DNA from 3 places in the Neptunomonas sp. CHC150 genome. Region 3 is predicted to be linked to each of the others. Evidence: predicted binding sites of a transcription regulator. Region 3 holds the regulator's gene; each other region holds the start of a gene.
The links. Region 3 encodes FNR, which switches genes on or off when oxygen is low (the NO sensors DNR and NnrR bind a similar motif). Its sites were predicted from a motif close to TTGATNTANATCAA; they were not measured.
Positions count from the first base shown of each region.

Region 1: a site for FNR is predicted at 2,841-2,854, ahead of OW491_RS12065 (histone deacetylase family protein). Genes of this name have one in related genera too.
Region 2: a site for FNR is predicted at 3,335-3,348, ahead of clpB (ATP-dependent chaperone ClpB). Genes of this name have one in related genera too.

Region 1 is NZ_JAPNXU010000010.1:61,154-69,012, forward strand. It holds gene flgM (flagellar biosynthesis anti-sigma factor FlgM) at 112-420, shown strand; gene OW491_RS12050 (flagellar protein FlgN) at 425-919, shown strand; tRNA gene OW491_RS12055 (tRNA-Arg) at 977-1,052, shown strand; gene OW491_RS12060 (tetratricopeptide repeat protein) at 1,054-2,673, opposite strand; gene OW491_RS12065 (histone deacetylase family protein) at 2,962-3,885, shown strand; gene OW491_RS12070 (sodium ion-translocating decarboxylase subunit beta) at 3,980-5,281, opposite strand; gene oadA (sodium-extruding oxaloacetate decarboxylase subunit alpha) at 5,294-7,078, opposite strand; gene OW491_RS12080 (OadG family protein) at 7,151-7,396, opposite strand; gene thiI (tRNA uracil 4-sulfurtransferase ThiI) at 7,651-7,859, opposite strand, start outside.
Region 2 is NZ_JAPNXU010000004.1:45,282-53,140, forward strand. It holds gene nadE (ammonia-dependent NAD(+) synthetase) at 1-465, opposite strand, end outside; gene OW491_RS04315 (outer membrane protein assembly factor BamD) at 498-1,400, opposite strand; gene rluD (23S rRNA pseudouridine(1911/1915/1917) synthase RluD) at 1,544-2,512, shown strand; gene pgeF (peptidoglycan editing factor PgeF) at 2,560-3,285, shown strand; gene clpB (ATP-dependent chaperone ClpB) at 3,472-6,054, shown strand; gene OW491_RS04335 (response regulator) at 6,223-7,005, shown strand; gene OW491_RS04340 (phosphatase PAP2 family protein) at 7,026-7,841, opposite strand.
Region 3 is NZ_JAPNXU010000006.1:238,881-246,739, forward strand. It holds gene hrpB (ATP-dependent helicase HrpB) at 1-1,061, opposite strand, end outside; gene OW491_RS07150 (adenine phosphoribosyltransferase) at 1,143-1,685, opposite strand; gene OW491_RS07155 (DUF3047 domain-containing protein) at 1,839-3,038, opposite strand; gene OW491_RS07160 (response regulator transcription factor) at 3,141-3,830, opposite strand; gene OW491_RS07165 (hypothetical protein) at 3,815-5,020, opposite strand; gene fnr (fumarate/nitrate reduction transcriptional regulator Fnr) at 5,246-6,022, opposite strand; gene hemN (oxygen-independent coproporphyrinogen III oxidase) at 6,107-7,498, opposite strand; gene OW491_RS07180 (sulfite exporter TauE/SafE family protein) at 7,579-7,859, opposite strand, start outside.

The DNA of each region.
Region 1 (7,859 bases), on a different contig from region 3:
TGTTTATACTTTATACAGTTTTTAAGCGGCAAAAAAATAAGTGACTTTTTTCCTAAAGTATTCCCTATCGCAGCCGTTATAGTCAGTAAGAACCAATAGAGGGTAGAAAAAATGGTCATTGATCTTAACAGCTCTTCAGCGCAACAAGCGTTGACGGCACGTGAAAAGGTCAGCACCCAGCGAAGTAATGGGGCTGCACCTGCAACAAGCACTCCTATCGCACCTGTTCAAAAAGATACGGTAGAATTAAGTGATACTGCTCGCGCTTTAAAGGCGGCTGATGCACAAATAGCTAACACCCCAGACGTAGACTCTGAAAAAGTTGCTCGCATTAAAGCAGCAATCGACAATGGCTCTTACGCCATTGACGCTGAACGTGTTGCGGGGAAAATGATCGATTTTGAGAGCCAAATGGGCTAACGCTATGGCACTCGATCCTTCTACGCTCGCGAAGATAGACACCCTTACTCAAGAGGGTATTCTGCTTTTAGAGCAGCTGGACAATATTCTAACGACAGAGCTAGGCGCGTTTCAGAGCAGAGACATCGACGCTATAAAGTCTACGTTTGAACAAAAAGCGTCACTGCTTAGCCAATTCGACAGCAATAACAAGCAACGCGCAGAATGCATGAGCACGGCTGGCGTTCCGCTAAATAAAGCAGGCATCGACCAGCTCGCTCAGCAAATCCCCAACCTAAACATTAAGCAAAAGTTTCTGTCCAACTGGTCGACTCTGGAAGACAGACTCAAAACAGTGATGGCAGCTAATCAGCGCAATGAACTGGTACTCATGCGCAACAAGCAAAGCCTGGATAAGCTTTTATCACTGCTGCGCGGAAAACCTCAAGCGAACACGCTTTACACCGCATCCGGCTCCAAAGGCGATTACAGCTCCCAATCACATCTAGGCAAAGCATAGACCTGTACATCAAGGCTTTCAAAGTTAGCCAAAAATCAGTAGAATCGGCGCCATTATCTCCTTGTAGTTCAACCGGATAGAACGAGGCCCTCCTAAGGCTTAGATCGGGGTTCGAGTCCCTGCGGGGAGACCATTTACTTTAGCAATACTCCAAGACTACCCTCGGGTAGTTTTTCGATGGGCTCTTGCAGGCAGCGCTCAAGTAAACGCCGCTTTTGCATTTCAATATCAGACAACTCCATACGCACCGTCAAACGCAGGTATCGCTGTACCATTTTAAGACGTTCTTCACGTTTTTCTTTTTGCTGACGCGCTGATTCTAAGAATAACTGCGCTAAGTTTAGTAATGCACGGCTATTTTTAGCATCGTATTCTATTGCCAAACCAAAATAACGAATCGCTTGGGCTATTTTAGCCGCATTATAATGCGTAACGCCTAGACGGTTTACTTTATGACTCATTTCAGGGTCGTGCTTATGTGCCACTTTTTTACTGGCTGCTGGTAAAGGTTTAGGTGAGGTAGGTGTGTCCAATATAGGTAAAGGATCGCCAACAACTTCCAACATTTCCCTTTTAATATCAAAAGGTTCATCCAAATTTTTAGCTAGGGTGCCAGCTTGCTGAAGGTGCTGTTCTGCACGCTCCGTATCTCCCAAGTCAGTGCACGTTTGGCTTTTCAATAACGCACTTTTCACCTTAAAAATTTCGTCATGCGGGTACTGGAAGCCCGCTGTATTGAGCAGCTCTTCAACTTGGTTATAAAGGGCTATTTGCTGGCGATCATCTACTTCTTTCATTTCTAAACGACGGACATTTGCCAGCTTCAAATAAGGTTCAGCAGACCGATAGCAACTGGTTTTATTCAAATTAATAGATCGCTTAAAAGCGTGATCAGCTATGGATAAGTTACGGTTGTATACCGCTATTCGCCCCAACTCCATATTGCGCAACAAACTTAAAGGGGACTGCTGTGTCGCTGCTTGAAGTGCTTCTTGAGCACCTTCTAACTCCCCTGTCTTTTCCAAGACATGTGCCAATAAGTCATAGGACGTCATTAACAATGGAAATTTTGCAATGCTTTCGACCAAGATACTTTTAGCGTCAGAATAACGTTGCTGCCCGATATACGCTTGCGCCAAACAAGGACCGCTTTCTTTTTCATTCAGGCGCGCAAAACGGTACTTGAAAAAATGCTCTGCCTCTTCAAAGCGGTTAAGCTGAAGCAATAACCGGCCTTTGATGAGCTGTACAAAATCATAATTAGCGCCAGATAACTCAACTTGATCACATAATTTAACGGCCTGACTCAACTGGCCTTTTTGGATGGCCTCTTCGACCGCCGACAGCGCATGTTTTCGATACAGCAACATATCAAGCCTGAGCTTAAGCTCGGCGGCTGAAAACGGCTTAGTAATAACGGCATCAGGCTGACTTTCCACGACATGCAAGACAACATCTTGAGATGCATCACTGGTCATAAACACCCAGCAAGTATTTGGCTTTATGATCTTTTTATAACGGCACTCTTCTAAAATCTGCATGCCAGTCAAGGGATCACTAGGGTTGTGGCCTAACAAGACTATGTCGTAGTTCTCTTCTTTTAGAAGATCATACACCTGATCATTAATACCAACGGCTTGAATATGACTCACACCCAACTGTCGCAGCATAAACACGACCGTAGATCGCATATTTCCGCTGCTCTCTATTAAGAGCACCTGCTTGTCAGAATAGTCTACGGGTGATAGTTGCACATTAGCCGTCCGGAGCTGATAAAAACATCAAGATATCAACAGTATAAGAGGCATCTATGAAGGGTGGAAGTAATCATATACATAAAAAAGACACTGGTGAGGGTGCACACCAGTGTTAAACATTCAATGCAGGCCCAAATAATAGTGCCTCACTCACTATAACGCCTATGATTCAGATCAATTGATCACCACCACTCGCCCAATTCATACCATTGCATAGGGGATATTCACCCTAGTTATGCAGTACACTGACTTAAAACACCCTATCGACAATAAAAAAAGATAATCATGACTACTACTTTAATCAGCCACGATGATTGCGGGCTACACAATATGGGGCCAGAGCACCCCGAAAGCCCTATTCGTTTAATGGCCATACATAAAGTCTTAGAAAAAACGGGGCTGATTTCACACCTTGACCGGATGCAGTCTGTTCACGTGACTTCCGACCAAATCGCCTTAGCGCATGCCTGTCTGCATGAAAAGCGGTTGCTAATGAAGCAACCCAAAGAAGGCGTCATCTACGCCGATGAAGATACTGCACTTTGCCCACAATCTTTGCATGCGGCCAGCTTAGCAGCCGGCTCAGCTATATTAGCTACGAATAGAGTACTAGCAGGCAAAAGCACCAACGCCTTTTGCGCAGTGCGACCTCCTGGGCATCATGCAGAACACAACACTCCTATGGGTTTTTGTTTTTATAACAACGTGGCTATAGGAGCTATGCAAGCGCTACAAAATGACAATATTCATCGTGTCGCCATTCTGGACTTCGATGTCCACCACTGTAATGGCACCGTAGACATCTTTAAAGACAAGCCAGAGGTACTGGTATGCTCAACATTCCAGCATCCGTTTTACCCCGAACGCTACGCAGACATACAGCGAGACAACATACTCAACTGCCCAATGCCTGCACACAGTGACAGCTTATTTTTTAGAAATTTAGTCGAAAAGAACTGGCTTCCTGCACTACAAGCACACAAGCCCGATATGATTTTTATCTCTGCCGGTTTTGATGCCCACCATGAAGATCCGATGGCTGATATCAACCTCGATGAAGAAGATTATCGCTGGGTAACCAAACTCATTTTAGATGTAGCACGAACTTATTCACAAGGAAGAGTAGTTTCTGTACTGGAAGGTGGCTATAACCCAGTGGCTCTAGCCTTTAGCGTAGAAGCACATCTAGAAACGCTACTCGGCTATTAACTCTAGCTCCCTTCTCGCCAAGTAACAGACACAATCGTAAGAGACAAAAAAGGCTGCAATAAATGCAGCCTTTTTTACGTCCAAGACACGAGCTTTAGCTAACGAACTTAATCATTACACCTGCCGCTACGGCTGAACCAATAACACCTGCTACGTTAGGCCCCATCGCATGCATCAACAAGAAGTTCTGAGAGTTAGCTTCTAAGCCTAATTTGTTGGATACACGAGCCGCCATCGGAACAGCAGAGACACCAGCCGATCCGATCAGTGGGTTAATAGCATTACCACCTGCCATCTTATTCATGATTTTAGCCATGATAACACCGCATGCAGTACCAATACCGAAAGCAACAATACCTAACACCAAAATACCCAGCGTTTGAAGGTCTAGGAATTTATCAGCAGATAACTTAGAACCTACAGACAAGCCAAGGAATATTGTTACGATATTGATCAATGCGTTTTGAGCTGTATCACTTAAACGATCAACAACACCACACTCTCTCATTAGGTTACCAAAACAGAACATACCCAGTAGCGGTGCTGCATCAGGAAGCAACAAAGCAACCAGAACAAGCAAACAGATAGGGAAAAGGATTTTCTCTGTTTTAGAAATATGGCGTAACTGAACCATCTTAATTTGACGCTCAGATTCTGTAGTCAACGCACGCATGATTGGTGGTTGAATCAAAGGAACCAATGCCATATAAGAGTAAGCAGCAACCGCAATAGCGCCTAACAACTGAGGCGATAACAAGCTAGCCACATAAATAGCCGTAGGGCCATCTGCGCCACCAATTATGCCTATAGCGGCAGCGTCTTGGATGCTAAAGTCCATTATTCCCAGCTGCGTCAAGCCAACAGCACCTAGTACTGTCGCAAAGATACCGAACTGAGCGGCGGCGCCTAAGAATAAAGTTTTAGGGTTGGCTAATAACGGCCCAAAGTCCGTCATAGCACCAACACCCATGAAAATCACCAAAGGTGCAACACCCGAAGCAATAGCAACACTATAGAAGTTATACAACATACCATTGTTATAACCACTATCATTAGCTAGTAAGGAGGCAGCTGCATGAGTACTTGGGTTGGAGACATGATAAGCATGCAATACATCATGCGGATCAGTACTCGTTATACCAAATATATTCGCAAACTGGGCCATCAGCTCAGGCGAGGCAAAATGAATAGCATTCTCCACAGCCGAGAAGGCCAGACCAGCCTCTGGTATGTTTGCCAATATGCCACCAAACCCAATTGGGACGAGTAGCAAAGGTTCAAAGTTTTTACGAATCGCTAAAAATAGTAATAACAAACCAATTACTATCATAACGAACTGGCCAAAGGAGATATTGTATATCCCCGATGCTTGCCAGAGTTCTAACACTTTATCCATTCAGGTGATCCCTCACGCTAGCGTCAGTAGCGAATCGCCAACTTGAACCGCATCACCTTCTTTAACGTCGATGGCTACAACGGTACCCGCACGAGCAGCGCGTACTTCTGTTTCCATCTTCATCGCTTCTAGAATGACTAACACATCACCCTCTTGGATTGCTTGCCCAGCCGACACTTGGACTTTCCAAATATTACCCGCTAAAGGCGCTGGCACTTCCTCACCCGCGCCTGCAGCTACTGGCGCTGCCGCAGCCGCCGCGGCTGGTGCAGGTGCAATTGAAGAGACATCTCCACCTTCAGCTACTTGAACAACGTAGTTCTGACCATTCACTGTGATTGTATAAACTTGAGGTCCAGTATTTTTAGGGGCAGCCATAGCTTGTGCATCCTCTAAGGTCGGCGCGGGTTCAAACGCATCCGGATTATTTCGGTTTTCTAAGAATTTAAGGCCGACTTGCGGGAAGAGAGCGTACGTCAGCACGTCATCAATCACCTTGTCGCCGTCAGCCAGAGTGATACCTTTATCAGCAGCAAGCTGTTTAAGCTCCGCTGTTAAACGCTCCACTTCAGGCTCCAGCATATCCGCAGGGCGACAAGTAATCGCTTCAGCGCCATCCAAAACACGCGCCTGCAAATCGCTATTAAAAGGAGCTGGCGCGGCGCCGTATTCACCTTTAAGGATCCCTTGCACCTCTTTAGAGATTGTTTTGTAACGCTCGCCCATCAAAATATTGATAACAGCTTGAGTCCCTACAATTTGCGATGTAGGTGTTACCAGCGGGATATGGCCCAAGTCTTTACGGACACGTGGAATTTCCGCTAAGACTTCATCAAACTTATCTGAAGCACCCTGCTCTCTGAGCTGGTTCTCCATGTTCGTCAACATACCGCCAGGTACTTGAGCAATCAAAATACGTGAATCAGTACCACGCAATGAACCTTCAAATTTGGCGTATTTCTTACGAACTTCTCGGAAGTAAGCAGCGATTTCTTCCAAAGCCTCTAGGTCAAGGCCGGTGTCACGATCAGTCCCCTGCAGGGCGGCAACTACGGATTCTGTTGCTGTATGACCGTACGTCATAGACATAGAAGAGATAGCAGTATCGACTCGATCAATACCCGCTTCCACGGCTTTCAGAATCGACATATCTGATAAGCCAGAGGTAGCATGTGCGTGTAATTGAACTTCTAAGTCTGTTTGCGCTTTAAGGCGAGAGACGAGATCAAATGCATCATAAGGTGTCAGAATACCCGACATATCCTTGATAGCAATGGAGTCAGCGCCCATATCTTCTAAGGTTTTAGCATACTCAACCCAAGTCTCAGTGGTATGCACTGGGCTAGTTGTGTATGAAATAGTCCCTTGCGCATGCTTACCAGATTCTTTAACAGCTTTGATTGCTGTTTCCAGATTGCGCGGGTCATTCATAGCATCAAAGATACGGAAAACATCAACACCGTTTTTTGCTGCTCGTTCAACAAACTTGAAAACTACGTCATCAGCATAATGTCGATAACCTAGTAAGTTTTGTCCACGTAACAACATTTGTTGTTGAGTGTTTGGCATAACTGCCTTCAATTCACGGATACGATCCCAAGGATCTTCTCCGATAAAGCGTATACAGCTATCAAATGTGGCTCCGCCCCAGCTTTCTAGGGACCAGAAACCTACTTTATCCAGTTTTTCGGCGATGGGAAGCATATCGTCAATACGCATACGCGTAGCGAACAGCGACTGATGCGCATCGCGAAGAACAACGTCAGTTATACCTAGCGGTTTCTTTGCATCGGACATGTGTAAAAGGCCTTCTGTCGAAAATAGTGCATTTATATTGTTGTTATATAGTTCGTTTCTTATGAACGATAGTTATGATCTGTACTTATGAACGGCAGCGGTAATCACCGCAACCAGTTCATCATTCCCACCCTGAGCTACGGCCTTACCTGCACTGTTAGGTAGCGGCTTTGCTGCTTTTGGTTTAGGCGCTGGCTCGTACTTCATGACTAATTTAGACATGAAACCAGTAACGAAAACTAAAAGCGTCAGGAATAGGAAGACAAAGCCCATACCGAAAACCATCAATCCGAGGCCTTCTGATAACAGATTATTCATCTGTGGCTGCTCCTAAATTGTTTTATTGTGTGCGCGCAACATATCCAACAGAGGCCAAAGCACTCGTTTTAAGAGTTTTTGAAACGTATCAGACATGAATCGCTCCACGCATTAAACCCGAAAAGCATGCATGTAGCAACTGAGGAAGGGGGGTGTAGGTCAACTTTTAGTTAGCTTTCTAACGTGCTAAAAAAAGCCAGACCTACAACAAAATCAATAAGATAGGATGAAATACTACTTTAGTAAAAGCCTTTTTAGACCTTAGGACGATATACTTTAACGTTCCCCAAACCCTTTTCCTGTAAGTTCTGGGCATGCAGATGACTCATAACACCTTTATCACAATACAGTAGGTATTCTTTTTCAGGAACCCACGAATCTGAGGCCGTTTCTAACTCATAGAAAGGGACTGAAATGACATCACATCCAGGCATATTAAGTGGAGTTTTTTCTTGCTCATGCG
Region 2 (7,859 bases), on a different contig from region 3:
TTTATATTGCGCCACCATACGAGCGCGAGCTTTAACATTGCCTTTTGCAAAGTCGATAGCTTCTTCTGATGCTGATAAAAGCTGCTTTTCATGTAGTGCTTGAGTGACAGCGTCAACGATACCATCTGTGCCTGCTTTGACATTTACGGTGAGTGATTCAGATGGTTGAATAAAGCTAAGTGCGAGTTGTGCTTCATCTTCATCTTTTTGGATGCCGTATGGTAAACGCACAGCGACGAAACGATACGTTTGTGAGCCTGCTTCAAGATTTAGTTCGTCTACAGCAATTTGAGCTAAGCGCCCACACGTAGAAGAGTCAACACCGCCACTTATACCTAATACGAGAGTCTTAAGCCCAGAGCTTTGTAAGCGCTGTTTAATGAAAGCGACCCGTCTCGAAATTTCGTAACCGGGATCTATTTCGGGTAAAACTTTCATCTCGTCTCGGATAGCAGTGGCGTCCATTGGGTGCTCCTGAAATAGCTAATGGTCGTGTTTTATTCAAAAATGCCAAAGGTCGCACGGTGGTACCAAGGGCGCTCATTGGCTGAAGGTAGTGTATGCACGTCTTCGACTTCGATAACTTCCTCCTCAGACCCTAATAAACCAAATGTAGCTGTTTCCAACAAGGTTTTATGCTCTTGGCGGTAAGTTTTTACTGGGATGTCAGGATAATTGGTTGCCAACACTTCTTTTGATTTTGCCGCAAGGCGGTTCATACCGAGTTCGGTATAGGATTGGTACATGACAATCAACGCTTCAGGTACAGAAGGCGTTTCTTTAAGGTTTTCTACTACATAGCGGCCGCGGTTAGCTGCAGCAACAAATGCACCGCGTTTCATATAAAAACGGGCTACGTTAATTTCATGTTGGGCTAAGCGGTTTTTTAAGAAAATCATCCGTTTACGCGCATCTGGCGCATATTGGCTATCCGGGTATCGATTGAGCAATATTGAAAAGCTTTCGAAGGAATTCAGAGCCGCACCAGGGTCACGTTGAGTGATATCGATCGGTAAGTAGCGCTCTAAAAAAGTACGGTCTTGCTCAAAAGCCGTCAACCCTTTTAGATAATAGGCGTAGTCGATATTTTCGTGAGAAGGGTGCAGTCGAATAAATCGATCAGCGGCGGCACTGGCGGCGGCCGGTTCATAATTCTTATGATAGGCGTAGATTAGCTCTAATTGCGCCTGCTCGGAGTAGCGGCCAAATGGGTAGCGAGCCTCTAGAAGCTCAAGCTTTTTAACAGCATTACTATATTCGTCTTGCTCAAGGGCTTGGATTGCCTCTGAATATAGCTGTTCTTCAGGGATGTCAGGCGTTTCTTTTTCGCTTCCAAACCATGAACACGCAGACGCCATCACGGTGATGGCCACAATTCCTACTATTTTTGAAAAACGCATCTACTATTTATCCTGTTAACCAGCCTACGGAAATTCGGCGGCGTTCGTCGTATCGGTTATACTGACGTCAGTGCTTACCAGCCGCTTATTTAAACACAACCGGAAGCTAAGCAAAATCATCCGCGCAACAGATCGGTATATTGATGTCAGAAAAGATAGAATTAGAGGCAATAGTCTCTGGAGAGTTCAGTGGTAAGCGCTTAGATCAGGTAGTAGCGCAGCTGTTTTCGGACTATTCACGCTCGCGACTGCAAGAGTGGATAAAAGATGGCGCTATAACCGTAGATGGTAAGCCATCAAAGCCTCGTGAAAAGATGTTTGGTGGAGAGCGCATAGCCCTTAGTGCAGAGCTTGAAGCGATTGAGGGTCATGAGGGCGAAAATATACCGCTTGAGATCGTCTATGAAGACGATGATATTTTGGTCGTTAATAAACCGGCGGGCTTGGTTGTACATCCTGCCGTTGGGCATCGCACCGGCACGCTTATGAATGCTCTGTTATACCATATTCAAGACATAGCTTTGGTGCCGAGGGCTGGCATTGTGCACCGGTTGGATATGGATACAACCGGTTTGATGGTTGTTGCCAAAACCGTCCAGGCACAAACTGAGTTAGTAAAACAGTTACAAGAGCGTAGCATGGGGCGTGAGTATGAGGCTGTGAGTATTGGTGTTATGACCGGTGGAGGTTGCGTCGAAGAGCCTATAGCTCGTCATCCCCGAAACCGCCAGAAGATGGCCGTTGTACCGACAGGTAAAGAGGCGATAACGCACTATCGAGTCTTAGATAAGTATCGAGCGCACACTCATATACGTTTGAAACTAGAAACCGGCCGTACACATCAAATTCGTGTACACATGGCACATATTAACTATGCTCTGGTAGGTGATCCTTTTTACGGTGGTCGTTTTCGTCTACCAAAAGGTATTAGCACAGAGACTCAGGAATACTTGCGTAACTTTAAGCGCCAAGCTTTACATGCCAAAAAACTAGAGTTATTTCATCCGGTCACCGGCGAGCTAATGTCATGGGAAGTCGACCTTCCTGAGGACTTTGCTCAACTTTTATCGGTTTTGCAGCACGACAGAGATGAAAATGAGGCGCTTGGGTAGCGAGTGCCTTGTCGCCTAAATCACACTAATCAACTGTGGGAGTAAAGATGGATTTTATACGACCTGATTGGAAAGCCCCTGCTCATATACAGGTGGCTTCCACCCTAAGGCTTGGTGGTGTGAGTAAGGCCCCGTTTGACGCTTTAAACCTAGGTGATCACGTGGATGATCACCCCGCTGCGGTCATTGAGAACCGGGAGCGACTTTTAAGCGCTTTAGCCATCGAGCGTGCTCAGTGGCTTACTCAGGTGCACGGTATCAAGTGTGTAGAGGCCAAAGGAGATGGGCGTGTTAGAGAAGCGGATGCATGCTGGACCGAAGATACTGGCTTAGCCTGCCTTGTTATGACTGCAGATTGCTTACCGGTAGTTATGACTGATGGTCAGCGAGTATTAGCAGCGCATGCGGGTTGGAGAGGGTTGGCTAACGGAGTGTTAGAAGCTTCGCTGACTAACTTCGCAAGCCCTCATAACGTGCATGTCTGGCTTGGCCCCGCGATAGGTCCATTGGCGTTTGAAGTGGGGCCTGAAGTACGAGAGCGCTTCTGTGATCATAACTCCCAAGCATCCGAATGTTTTACTCCCTCTTTACGCGCAGGTAAGTGGTTGGCTGACCTTTATGAGCTTGCGCGCCTCCGTTTGTTTGAACAAGGTATTCAGCATGTCTCCGGTGGGGGCTTGTGTACATTTACTGATAAGCGTCGCTTCTTTTCGTATCGCCGCGATATTCAGACAGGCCGTATGGCAACGTTGATTTGGAAGACGGCGAGCTGACAATTCAATAAGCTACCAACACACTTGACCAATACCTCCGCCCGTTTTATTGATCTAGATTAATCTTTTGGGTTACATATGTCTGTTTTTTGAACAGCTGATGCTTGAATCTACGCGCTCTTATCCCCATATATCTCGCAATGACTGGATGAAAACCATGTCGGTTCAAGAATTAGGAGAGTGTCGATGCGACCTGAAAAATTTACCTCTAAGTTACAAGAAGCGCTCGGCGAGGCGCAGTCGCTCGCCATCGGGAAAGATAACAACCAAATAGAGCCGATTCATTTGTTGGCTGCTTTCATAGAGCAGCGAGACGGTTCGGTTCGGCCATTGCTTGCCCAAGCGGGAGCTAACCCTCAACAGTTAACCCGTTTAATAGGTGAGGCGATTGATCGATTACCTACGATTAAAACCCCTGACGGTGAAATTCGGCTATCGCAAAACATGGCACGTATTTTTAACCTGACCGAAAAACTAGCACAGCAGCGCGGAGATCAATTTATAGCAAGCGAGCTTGTTCTGCTGGCCATGCTTGATGACAAAAGTGATGCAGGTAAGGTTTTAAAAGAGGCGGGTGTTACAAAAGCCGCACTTGAAAAAGTCATTTCTGCTATGCGTGGTGGTGATAGCGTCAATGATGCGAATGCTGAGTCTAATAGGCAGGCTCTGGATAAATACTGCATAGACCTAACTGAACGAGCTGAATCCGGGAAGTTAGACCCCGTGATTGGACGAGATGATGAAATACGCCGCACCATTCAGGTTCTTCAGCGTCGTACCAAAAACAATCCAGTATTAATAGGTGAACCTGGTGTAGGTAAAACGGCTATTGTTGAAGGCTTAGCGCAACGAATCGTAAACGGCGAAGTCCCTGAGGGCTTAAAAAACAAAAAAGTCTTGTCGCTGGATATGGGCTCCTTGATTGCTGGTGCTAAGTTTAGGGGCGAGTTTGAAGAGCGTTTAAAAGCGGTGCTTAACGAGTTGTCTAAGCAAGAAGGCCAAGTGATCCTCTTTATTGATGAGCTGCACACTATGGTTGGGGCAGGTAAAGGCGAAGGCGCGATGGACGCTGGTAATATGCTTAAACCGGCTTTGGCGCGTGGTGAGCTTCACTGTGTTGGGGCAACGACATTAGATGAGTATCGTCAGTATGTAGAAAAAGACGCCGCCCTAGAGCGCCGTTTCCAGAAAGTGATAGTGGATGAGCCTAGCGAAGAAGATACCGTTGCTATTTTGCGTGGTCTAAAAGAGCGCTATGAGATCCATCACAGTGTCGATATTACGGACTCAGCTATTATTGCTGCCGCTAAATTGTCACAGCGTTATATCACTGACCGCCAGCTTCCTGATAAAGCGATTGACTTAATAGACGAGGCGGCCTCTCGTATCCGTATGGAAATGGACTCCAAGCCAGAAGATATGGACCGCCTTGAGCGTCGACTCATTCAATTGAAGATGGAGCGCGAAGCGCTTAAAAAAGAAAAGGATGAGGCCGCTCGTAAACGACTAGACGAACTGGAAAAAACGATAGCAACATTGGAACTTGAATTTGCAGATCTGGACGAAATCTGGAAAGCAGAAAAAGCTGCGCTGCAAGGCTCTCAAAAGGTTAAAGAAGAGCTTGATCAGGTGCGCATCGAAATGGAAAAAGCGCGCCGCGAAGGCGACTTGCAAAAGATGTCTGAGCTGCAGTATGGCCGGATTCCCGAGTTAGAAAAGCAGTTGGAGGCGGCTAATGAGGCAGAGCAAGCTGGCTTGCAACAAGGTAACAAGTTATTACGTAATAAAGTCACCGAAGAAGAAGTAGCGGAAGTCGTATCGCGCTGGACCGGTATACCAATTAACAAAATGTTAGAGGGTGAGCGCGAAAAACTGCTACGTATGGAAGAAGAGCTTCATCATCGGGTCATTGGCCAGCGAGAGGCAGTAGAGGCCGTCTCTAACGCCGTGCGCCGATCCCGAGCAGGGCTGTCGGACCCTAACCGCCCAAATGGTAGTTTCCTTTTCTTGGGACCAACAGGGGTGGGTAAAACCGAGCTATGTAAAGCGTTGGCGAGTTACCTGTTTGATACCGAAGAAGCCATGGTGCGTATCGATATGTCCGAATTTATGGAGAAGCATTCCGTTGCACGTTTAATTGGAGCGCCTCCTGGGTATGTTGGTTATGAAGAGGGAGGGTATTTAACAGAGGCAGTGCGCCGTAAGCCGTATTCAGTGCTGTTGTTGGACGAGGTTGAAAAAGCGCACCCTGATGTCTTTAATATTTTGTTGCAAGTGCTAGAGGATGGTCGTTTAACCGATGGACAAGGTCGTACCGTTGATTTTAGAAACACTATTGTTGTGATGACATCAAACTTAGGCTCTCACCTGATCCAGAGCTTTAATGATGATGACGATTATGACTTAATGAAGCGGGCCGTCATGGAAGAGGTGGGATCGCACTTCCGCCCTGAGGTGATTAACCGTATAGATGAAGTGGTTGTCTTCCATAGTTTGCGCAAAGATCAAGTGTCAGGTATTGCTAATATTCAGCTTGACCGTCTACGTGAACGCTTGGCAGAACGGGATCTTACCTTAACTCTGACCAGCTCGGCACTGGATAAGTTGGTTGATCTCGGCTTTGAGCCAGTTTATGGTGCGCGGCCGTTAAAACGCGCCATTCAGCAGCATCTAGAGAACCCGTTAGCACAATCGCTTTTGGCTGGTCAGTACTTGCCGGGGCATGAAATTGTGGTAGATGTGGAGGCCGGCGAGTTTGTCTTTCGCTAAAGGTGCTGAAGAGTCAAAACATTGTTAAGTACTAGCCCGCTACAGAGCGGGCTTTTTTTTAGCGTTTTTTGAAGATATGAAGGGGCTATTTACTGGTGAAAAGTGGTTTTATAGCCTAGTTTTATATGAGTAGGGGCTAATAGATAAAATCAGTATAGAGAGAGCTGAATGAAGTGTCTGAATGTGTTGGTAGTGGATGATGCAAAGTTTATTTGCGAGCATGTAACTAAAATTGTTCACGAGTCCTTTCCCTCGTCTGTTGTTAAATCGGCTTTTAACGGCGAAGACGCCCAACAAATTATGTCGTCTATTACATTTGATCTGATTTTATGCGATTGGGAAATGCCGCATATGAATGGCCTAGAGCTGTTAAAGTGGACACGCCAACAAGACGCTTATAAAACGACACCCTATGTCATGATTACAAGCCGTGGCGAGCGTGAATATGTCTTAAAAGCCATTCAGGCTGGTGTGAACGATTATCTAGGTAAACCGTTTACTAGTGAGCAGTTGATTCAAAAAATTAATAAGATGTTGGGCAAAAAGACCAGTGTCGAAGCTCGCATGGTCAAAGATGATGCGAAACCCGAGACGGGCACCATGACAGCAGGAAGCGAAGCGCAAGCTAAGCATATTCCAAAACCTAAAGGTATGGCACATTTAAGGGTTCGCAATGACATCTACAAATGTGCCATTAAGGACCTTAGCCTTAAGGAAGTGTTCGCTGTCGTAAAAAATGAGGGCAATTATCCCGTTGTTTTAGATCAAGCTGTCATTGATATTGAATCAATGGACGGCGGTAACGTTGCACGTTTGAATGGTTTTATCCGCATGGTTGAAGCGGCAGAAGCTCATATCGAAACGCCCTATATCAATATTTTAGTAGCGTTGGTGGATGATGACCCTGAAAAAATGGATCATCTGTCGCGATATATAGCCCAAGCTCGTTAGTGATTGATATCCCAACCGGCTTAGTTGCGAGGCCTGACTAACCGAGTACGGCGTAAGTCGCTGTAAAACATACCGAGACAAGCCGCCGCAATTGAAACCGCAAACAAGTCAGTATGTGCAAAACCACCATTATAGGTAAGCAACCTAATTGTCGCCGCAAAGAGCAGTAAGACAATAATGATGAAAAGCCATGGCGTAAACCAAGCTTGCAATCGATTGGCGAGCGATACGCCGAGCCACGAGCACAATAACCCCGCTGATGCGCCGGTTAAAACATCAACAGGCCAGTGCACTCCCACAGCTATGCGCGAATAACCAATCAGAGCAGCTAGCAGTAAAGCGCAGATTTGTGCGGCCCGAGATTGGCATAAGTGTGTCACTAGTCCAGCCGCTAAAAAAGCAGTCGCGGTATGCCCTGACGGGGTGCTATTGGCTGTTAACGCCGAACCTATTAAACGAAATGAGTCGTGGGCAAGGGTGGCGGGTGGTCTAGCCGTATGAAAGTACAGCTTTAACCCTTGAGTCATTAATATGCCAATGATGCCGGCGAATAGCATGGCGAGTGTAAAGCGAGGGTAGCGTAAGCTTAGGGCTAAACCCATGGCCAGTATTGGCCATTTATCGCCACTAAAAGTGATGTACTCCCACATCAAGGCAGGGAAGGGTAAGCTATAAGCTTGTAAGGTGTAGAACCCTGTTGTTAATCCACCCGGCAAAAACAATACCGACAAGCCTATCAGCAGTAATATGCCGGCCAGCGGGATTTGCCAAAACTGCGCTGGTGGGATGGCGTCGCTGCTCTCAATATGTTCCTGTATATGGTGAAGGTGGCGCATACATAATTGCTCTCTGAT
Region 3 (7,859 bases):
AACTGCTGCTGTTGGTCTTGGCTCCAAAGGCGGTAACATACGCCTGGCTCCAAGCGACCTGCGCGGCCCGCCCGTTGATCAGTCGCTGCACGTGACGCTTTTTTTGTCACAAGGCGGGTCATGCCGGTTATTGGGTCATAAATGGCTTGGCGGCTGAGTCCCGCATCAATCACAACACGGATCCCTTCGATTGTTAAACTAGTTTCGGCAATGTTAGTGGCCAGTACTATTTTTCGCTGACTATTGGAGCTGGGCGCAATGGCGCGTTGTTGCTCTGCAAAATTAAGGTTGCCGTATAGCGGCGCTACAATCACACCGGATGATGAAGGCATTTGATCTGCTAACAGCGATTCGACTCGACGTATTTCACCTTGACCCGGCAAAAACACTAACAGGCTACCGTGCTCATCTTGCAGGGCTTGTTGGATAATACGTACCACGCGTTTTTCGATGGGCTCTGGATAACCACCGGTTTTTGGGGGAGCAAAGTAACGGATATCCACGGGGTAAGATCGCCCCTCGCTGCAGATTACCGGGGGGTTATCCAATAACTGGCATAATGCTTGGCTGTCTAAGGTGGCAGACATGACTAATAGTTTAAGTGGTTGTTCTTCATCTCGAAAGTATTCACGACTTTGTAGCGTAAGTGCTAAACCCAAATCTGCATCTAAACTCCGTTCGTGGAACTCATCAAAGATGACCAAACCCACGCCTTCCAGCGCCGGATCGGTTTGAAGCATGCGATTAAGTATGCCTTCCGTGACAACCTCTATTTTTGTATGCCGGCTGACTTTTGTGTCTAACTTAATCCGATACCCAACCGTGTGGCCGACGGGTTCGTTAAGCAATGAAGCCATGCGCTCCGCTGCGGAGCGGGCCGCCAGACGTCGAGGTTCTAACATGATGATTTTTTGCTCGCCAAGCCATGGTTCGTTCAACAAGGCTATGGGTACTTGAGTCGTCTTACCTGCGCCGGGAGCGGCTTGTAGAATCGCCGTATGGGATTGATTTAGCGCGGAAATCAGTTCGGGAAGTACGTCGAAAATTGGCAGCGTGTTCATCAATTAACCTTGATTACACAAAAAGGTAGGGAGAAAGCACAGTGGCTGGTGCTGCCGCTGTGCTGAAGTGGCTTAGGGAGACTATAAACCTTCGTAAGCTAACATGGTGTAAACAGGGAAACCGGCATCTTGTATACGCATCGAGCCGTTTAGGTCAGGCAGGTCGATGAGTGCAGCGCATTCAACGACTTCAGCGCCCAATTTTTTGATTAAGGTGCAAGCGGCTAGGATAGTCCCGCCTGTTGCGATTAAATCATCAAAGACTAAAACACGATCACCGGCTGCTACCGCGTCTTTTTGCATTTCTACAGCAGACGTTCCGTATTCTAGTTTGTATTCTTCGTGGATGGTTTCGCCGGGTAGCTTGCCTTTTTTGCGCACTAACACCAACGGTTTCTGCATTTGATAAGCCATGATTGATGCGATTAAGAACCCGCGTGCATCGATGCAGGCAATGTGTGAGACATCAGCGTCCATGTAACGTTGGATAAAGGCGTCCGCCACCATGCGTAGTGCTTTTGGCTCTTTGAAAATAGGGGTGATATCACGAAACATCACACCGGGCTCTGGCCAATCTGGCAAGGTACGGATAACCGATTTGACGTAAAACTCGTCGTAAGACATGGATGCTTAGCTCCTGGGCTTGCTTAAAACAGAAAAGCGCTTGTGTACCACACAAGACATAAAAAGAGATTATATCGTTGAAAGGCAAGGGCGGCAAAAGTAGCCGCCCTTAATTACGTGGTTTTGAAACGAAACTGTATGCAGTAGCGTTCGCTAGAGAATGGTTTGCTGTTGTCCGGTTGGGCCTATTCGGATGGCTTGGTAGGCGCATTCTCCATACTGTCGCATGAACAAGGAGTTGGCTATTAACCACACACGCACGACGCGTGTGGCGGGTCCATTAATGATCGTTTTGTAGTCGTCATATAAATTACGTTGCTCTGATACCCATTGGCCTAACTGGGTTGTTCCGCTTCGTTGAACAACATGGGTTTCTACTTGATCCCATCCCGGTATGGGGCAGCGGAACACTTTTCCTACGGGTAAACTGGAACTCCACATATAGGTGATGTCTTGCCCGTCATCAAACTCGACCGCCATGGATAGGTAATCGTGAGCAAGGAGTGTATCTTCAGGCTGTGTGGAGGGGAGCTGATGAACAATCCAATCCCAATCTAGCTGCAAGTTGCTCACTAAGGGCTGATCTGCAAGAGGGTACTGCAAAATGCCTACATTCTTGTGTGTCTCGCAGTCTATGTGTCCTTTGGCGTTTTCGGTGTAGATGCTTCCATCGCCAAACATGAAAATATTGCTCCAGCCTTCAGGCATTAAACTTAACAGACGTTGGCGCTGAAGTTCGGCTTTTAGCATGCCTTGCACATCCCCCGCACTCGACAGCTGAGTCAGGCCTTTTTTGGGGTCGCCTTCCCAGATGATGGCGATGCCTTCCACGTGGCCTTCGCTGGCTTGATACTGCTCAATAGGTACCCATAAATCACCTTGTGGTGATGCGAATTCGCCAACCGAGCGGGCTATTTCTAAAGAACCGTTACGGTCAGCATAAAAAGTCCCTGTGTTTTGCATGGCGTTGTAAATAACACTGCTACCCGTCTTGTTTGTGGTACGTGCGAAAAATACAAAACCAGGTTCAAGCCAGCGACTTTGTTCTTTAAAAAACCACCAGTGTCCAGTAAGCAAAAACGTGACTGCTTGGCCTTGCTCTAGTTTCCCTAAACTTTTTTTCCAGGGTAAATCGGTTGGTGCTAGTTGGAAGCGTTCTATCCGTTTGATCGGTGCATTGGATAGGGTTTGGAGTTGGGTTACGGATTCTTGAAGGGACTGGCCGCTGACTGGCGAAGGTGGTGGTTCCGGTGCGTTAGCGAATGCGCTAGCGCAAGGGGCGAGCAAAGGAGCGGCGGCTAGGGTTTTAATGGCATTGCGTCGGCTGTGGTTGCAGCGATGAGTTTCTGACATGGCTATTATCCTTATCATTATGTCGTTGATGGCGGCAGTACTGACCGTTTCTCCACGATAATAAAAGGAGCGAGGCGCTGAAGTGTCAGGCTTATGTAAGATTTAGCAATTTAGGCTGTAACCCAGCCCGCGGACGGTAACAATGTATCGATGCTCGTGTGATGTGTCGCGTAACTTATGCCGTAATCCGACCATATACTGATCTAACGCGCGGCTGTTAGGCAGGTAGTGCTGGCCCCATACAAAGTCATACAGTTCGTCTCGCGTGACTACTCGGTTTGTGCTTCGTTGCAGGCGCTCTATTATACGGGCTTCTTTAAGTGTTAACGTTTGAGTGGAGCCGTCAATAAACGTCACTGTATGCGTATTTAGGTCGATTATTGTATCGCCTAGCTTTAGTTGGTTTGAAGGCGGGGTAGGGATAAGGTACGGAATTCGGCGGCGTATTGCGGCTAAACGAGCAAGCAGCTCCTCAGGGTTGAAGGGTTTGGTTACATAATCATCGGCACCGCACTGTAGTCCTCTAATTTTATCAGAATCGCTGTTTTTGCCGGATAAGATCAAAACGGATAGGGCAGGATGTTGGGCTTTGATTGTTTGGCAAAGTTTATCTCCTGACATTTTGGGGAGTTGGCGGTCTATTATGCAAATATCTGGTTGATTAGTGGATAACCAAGTGACGGCTGATTCAGCGCAAGAAAAATCATAACAGCGGTACAGCGAGGCTTGCAGTAAATTACATAAACCCTGGCGCAAGGCGGGGTCATCCTCAACTATTAAAACGCGATACATGAAGTGTCCTGTTGGCGTTTTTTAAGGTTGGTCTGTTTGGGTAGTGTGAGTGTTACAGATACAAAGCACTCATCGCAATCAATTAATAAGTGCCAACCAAATGCTTTGCATAAGGATTTACAAGAGGCGAGCCCTGTACCATCGATAATTGTTATCGGCGTTTGTACATGCGGCGAGCATCGCTCATTTTTTAACAAAAGAGACAGGCTGTCATCGTCCTGATTGCAGTGATAGATGAATAGCCCTTTGTTTGAGTGTTGAACCACATTATCCAATAAATTAGAAAGAATACGGTTGAGTGCTTGAGTTGCACTGTGCGCATCATCGCGTCTGTATGACGTGGCGCTGATGGAGTCGACGGTGATCTCCATAGTACGACGTTGCTGCAAGAGCGTCGGTAAATACGTGTGTATGTGCTCATTTATGATGTCGATTGGAGTAAAAAGGTCGCCGGGTGTGCGGGTGGTGCTGTAATTGATGGGTGGGTTAGCTTTAGGGTGCCTTAGTGATGGTCGTCTCATAAGGTGGTTGAGTTGATAGAGAAGATGCTTAGCTTTGTTCGTTTCTTGTTGTAACGTGTCCAGATAAGGTTGAGGCGAAGTGAAACCGATCTGTTGACCCAATAGATAGGTGTATAGGTGAACATTTGATAAAGGCGATGCAAGGTCATGTATTGTCTGGATTAGTTTGTCGTAGTAATTCAGAACAAGACGTATAAAGCCGATGCACGAGAATAAGATCGCCAACCACAGTGTCGGCATAAATAAGGCTGTTGTGGTGTATGTAGACCAAGTGCAGACGGTGTAACCATTCTCCCAACAATGATATTGACTACTGTTGATTATCAAAGGGTGAGAAGTCTGTGACTTCAACAATTGTTCGAAATACGGGAGAGCCATTTTTAAGCGGCTCAATTCAGCCAGTGTGTTATCTAAACCCTCACCCGGATAAATAAGGTCATTATCCTTCCAGAGCGTGATTAATGATAAGTCGGGTTCCTGATATAACAACCGCCTAAGAGACTGTTCTATGGGGTAATCATCTGATAATACTTGATCGATTGTCGCTTGAAATAATTGCGTACGCTGCATGTTATTAATAACCAGCGCATAGCTACAAAGTGCGGCTAGCAGGGCTAAACTAAACCACAGGCGATATTGGCTAAGGCATTGTAGACTGATTAATTTCATGGTTATCCCTTGTGAGCTAAGAGCGCGCACGTACGGTTAACGGTATGGCGGCGTTAACTCTGTTTCTGTAACCATGATTAGTTGAATAAGGCCGGTTGTCTGTCCTTCAAAAGGAGAGTTTTTGAGCGCAATTAGTGCTGTTTTTATTTGAAAGGGCAATGCCGTTTGAGTCCGGCATTGCAGTATATGAGGTCAGCCCTAAAGAAAGAGCAATGATAGAATGCTTTATATAGATAACTCTTGCGTATCGGTTGGCTCTGAAGTGCCAGGGCATTCGCCGGATATTTCATAGAGCTTGTCGATACTTAACAGCTCAATTTCTTTGCCATCAACAGCCAGAATTTCGCTTTTCTGGAAACGTGTAAAGATACGGCTCACGGTTTCGACGGCTAAGCCTAAATAATTCCCTATTTCATTGCGTGACATGGAAAGACGGAATTTGTGCTCGGAGTAGCCTCGGGCTTTGAAGCGTTGCGATAGTTTTAATATGAACGTAGCAATACGAGCTTCAGCGTTCTTTTTAGAAAGCAAAAGCATCATTTGCTGGTCGTCCTTAATCTCTTTACTCATGGTGCGCATAACTTGGCGACGTAATTCCGGCAGTTGGCCACAAAGGTCATCTAAATTATCAAACGGAATTTCGCAGACGGCAGTTGTTTCAAGCATTTTAACCGAGATCGGATAAATGCCATCGTCATACCCGCTTAGACCGACAAGTTCACCAGGAAAGTAAAAACCGGTAATTTGCTCTTCGCCTTGGTCCGTAATTGTGTAGGTTTTGACGCTACCGGCGCGAATGGCGTATACGGATTTAAAAGCATCGCCTTGGTGAAAAAGGTGATCGCCTTTCTTTAGCGGACGGCTTTTTTCGATAATATCATCGAGACGGTCCATTTCGGTCATGTTGAGTGATACAGGCAAGCACAAAGAGCTCAAACTGCATGTTTTGCAGTGTGACTGATGAATACTATGAACTTTCCCTTCTTTACCGCAATCTGTCATGACAATTTCCTGTCGTAATTAGCCAATACTGCCTCGTTTACAAAGCAGATTATGGACTATTTAGGAAAGCGGGTGAAGGCTATATTAGATAATTCTTGAATAACCGAGAGTGGTATGCTCCTTTGGTATAAAGGCATCGAAGGCCATGCATATGCGCCTGATCAATAATCGACCAGCAGGCGAAACAATAATTTTGTCTTTTTTAACCGATAACAGCTTGTCTTCTTTAAACTGATTGATTTCAGGTAACACATCATTGAAATAGTCAAAGAAGTCGATGTCGTATTTTGTCTCTATCGCGGTAGTATCCAGTGAAAAATGACAAATAAGTTGGGTGATAACATCACGACGTATATGGTCGTCTTTAGTCAGCTGTATGCCACGCCTAATGGCACGGCCTCGATCCTCAATGGCTGCACTCCACGCCGTAATATCGTGCTCGTTTTGATAATACACGTCTCCTACTTGGCTAATAGCCGATACGCCCATGGCGATTAAATCGCAATCGGCATGTGTGGTGTAGCCTTGGAAGTTACGGTGTAATTTGCCTGTTTGTTGAGCGATAGCTAGTTCGTCTGTCGGCTTTGCGAAATGATCCATGCCAATATAGACGTAACCGGCATTGAGCAGTTTTTGAATCGTTGACTGTAAAATAGCCAATTTTTCATTGGCGCTGGGCAAGTCGGCTACATTGATATGTCGCTGAGGGCGAAACCGATCAGGCATGTGGGCATAGTTAAATACCGATAAGCGATCGGGGCTCATGTCGATAACTGTATCGAGTGTTTTATTGAACGTTTCGAGTGTTTGGTGCGGTAATCCATAAATTAAATCCATGTTAATGGATTTAAACCCCAATGAGCGAGCCTCATCGAGAATGCGCTGTGTATCTTCAGTTGACTGCACGCGGTTAACGGCTATTTGTACCCGAGGATCAACATCTTGGATGCCTAAACTAATCCGGTTAAAACCTGTAGCGCGCAATGTTTTTAGTGTGTTTGAAGAAGCTTCACGCGGATCTATCTCGATTGAATAATCGCCTTTATCGTCATTGCGCAGAGCAAAGTGATGACGTAAATGTGTCATCAGTTCTTGCATTTGCTCGTCACTGATAAAAGTAGGCGTGCCGCCGCCCCAATGCAATTGGTTTACAATACGCTGGTTACCGTACCAAGCAGCGGCTTGTTCTATTTCTTTGTAGAGAGTGTCTAAGTAAGGCTGGGCTTTATCGCGGTTGCGCGTAATCACTTTATTGCAGGCGCAGTAGTAGCAAACATGCGCGCAAAAAGGGATATGTATGTATAAAGAAAGCGGTGCATGAGCATCACTGGTTTTCAATCCGGTGCGAATTAAATCAATTTCGTTATGCTCAGTATCAAACTGTAAAGCCGTTGGGTATGAGGTGTATCGAGGGCCTGCTAGGTCATAGCGCTTGATTAAATCTGTATTCCAAGCAAGTTGAGTCGGTTGAGCCACAAATAGATCCTCTGTACATCATCATAGTATTGACGCCATGTTAGAGGATACGGATGTGTGTTGTTTTGACAGGGGTCAAGCTAGTGCGTTAATCCCGTCCATGGAATGGTGTAAATGCCAAAGGCGATAATCACGATACCAGCTACAGTATGAATCCATTGGCGCTGGAGTAATTGTTTGATCTCATTAGCTAATAACCCAGTTGCAAGCATGGCAGGTAGGGTACCCAAGCCAAAGGTAAACATGAGTACAGCACTTTCTAACGGATGTTGTGCAGAGGCACTCCAAATAAGCGTGCTATAAATAAGACCGCATGGCAGCCAACCCCAAAAGAAGCCAAGCAGTAGAGCTTGGCTAAGAG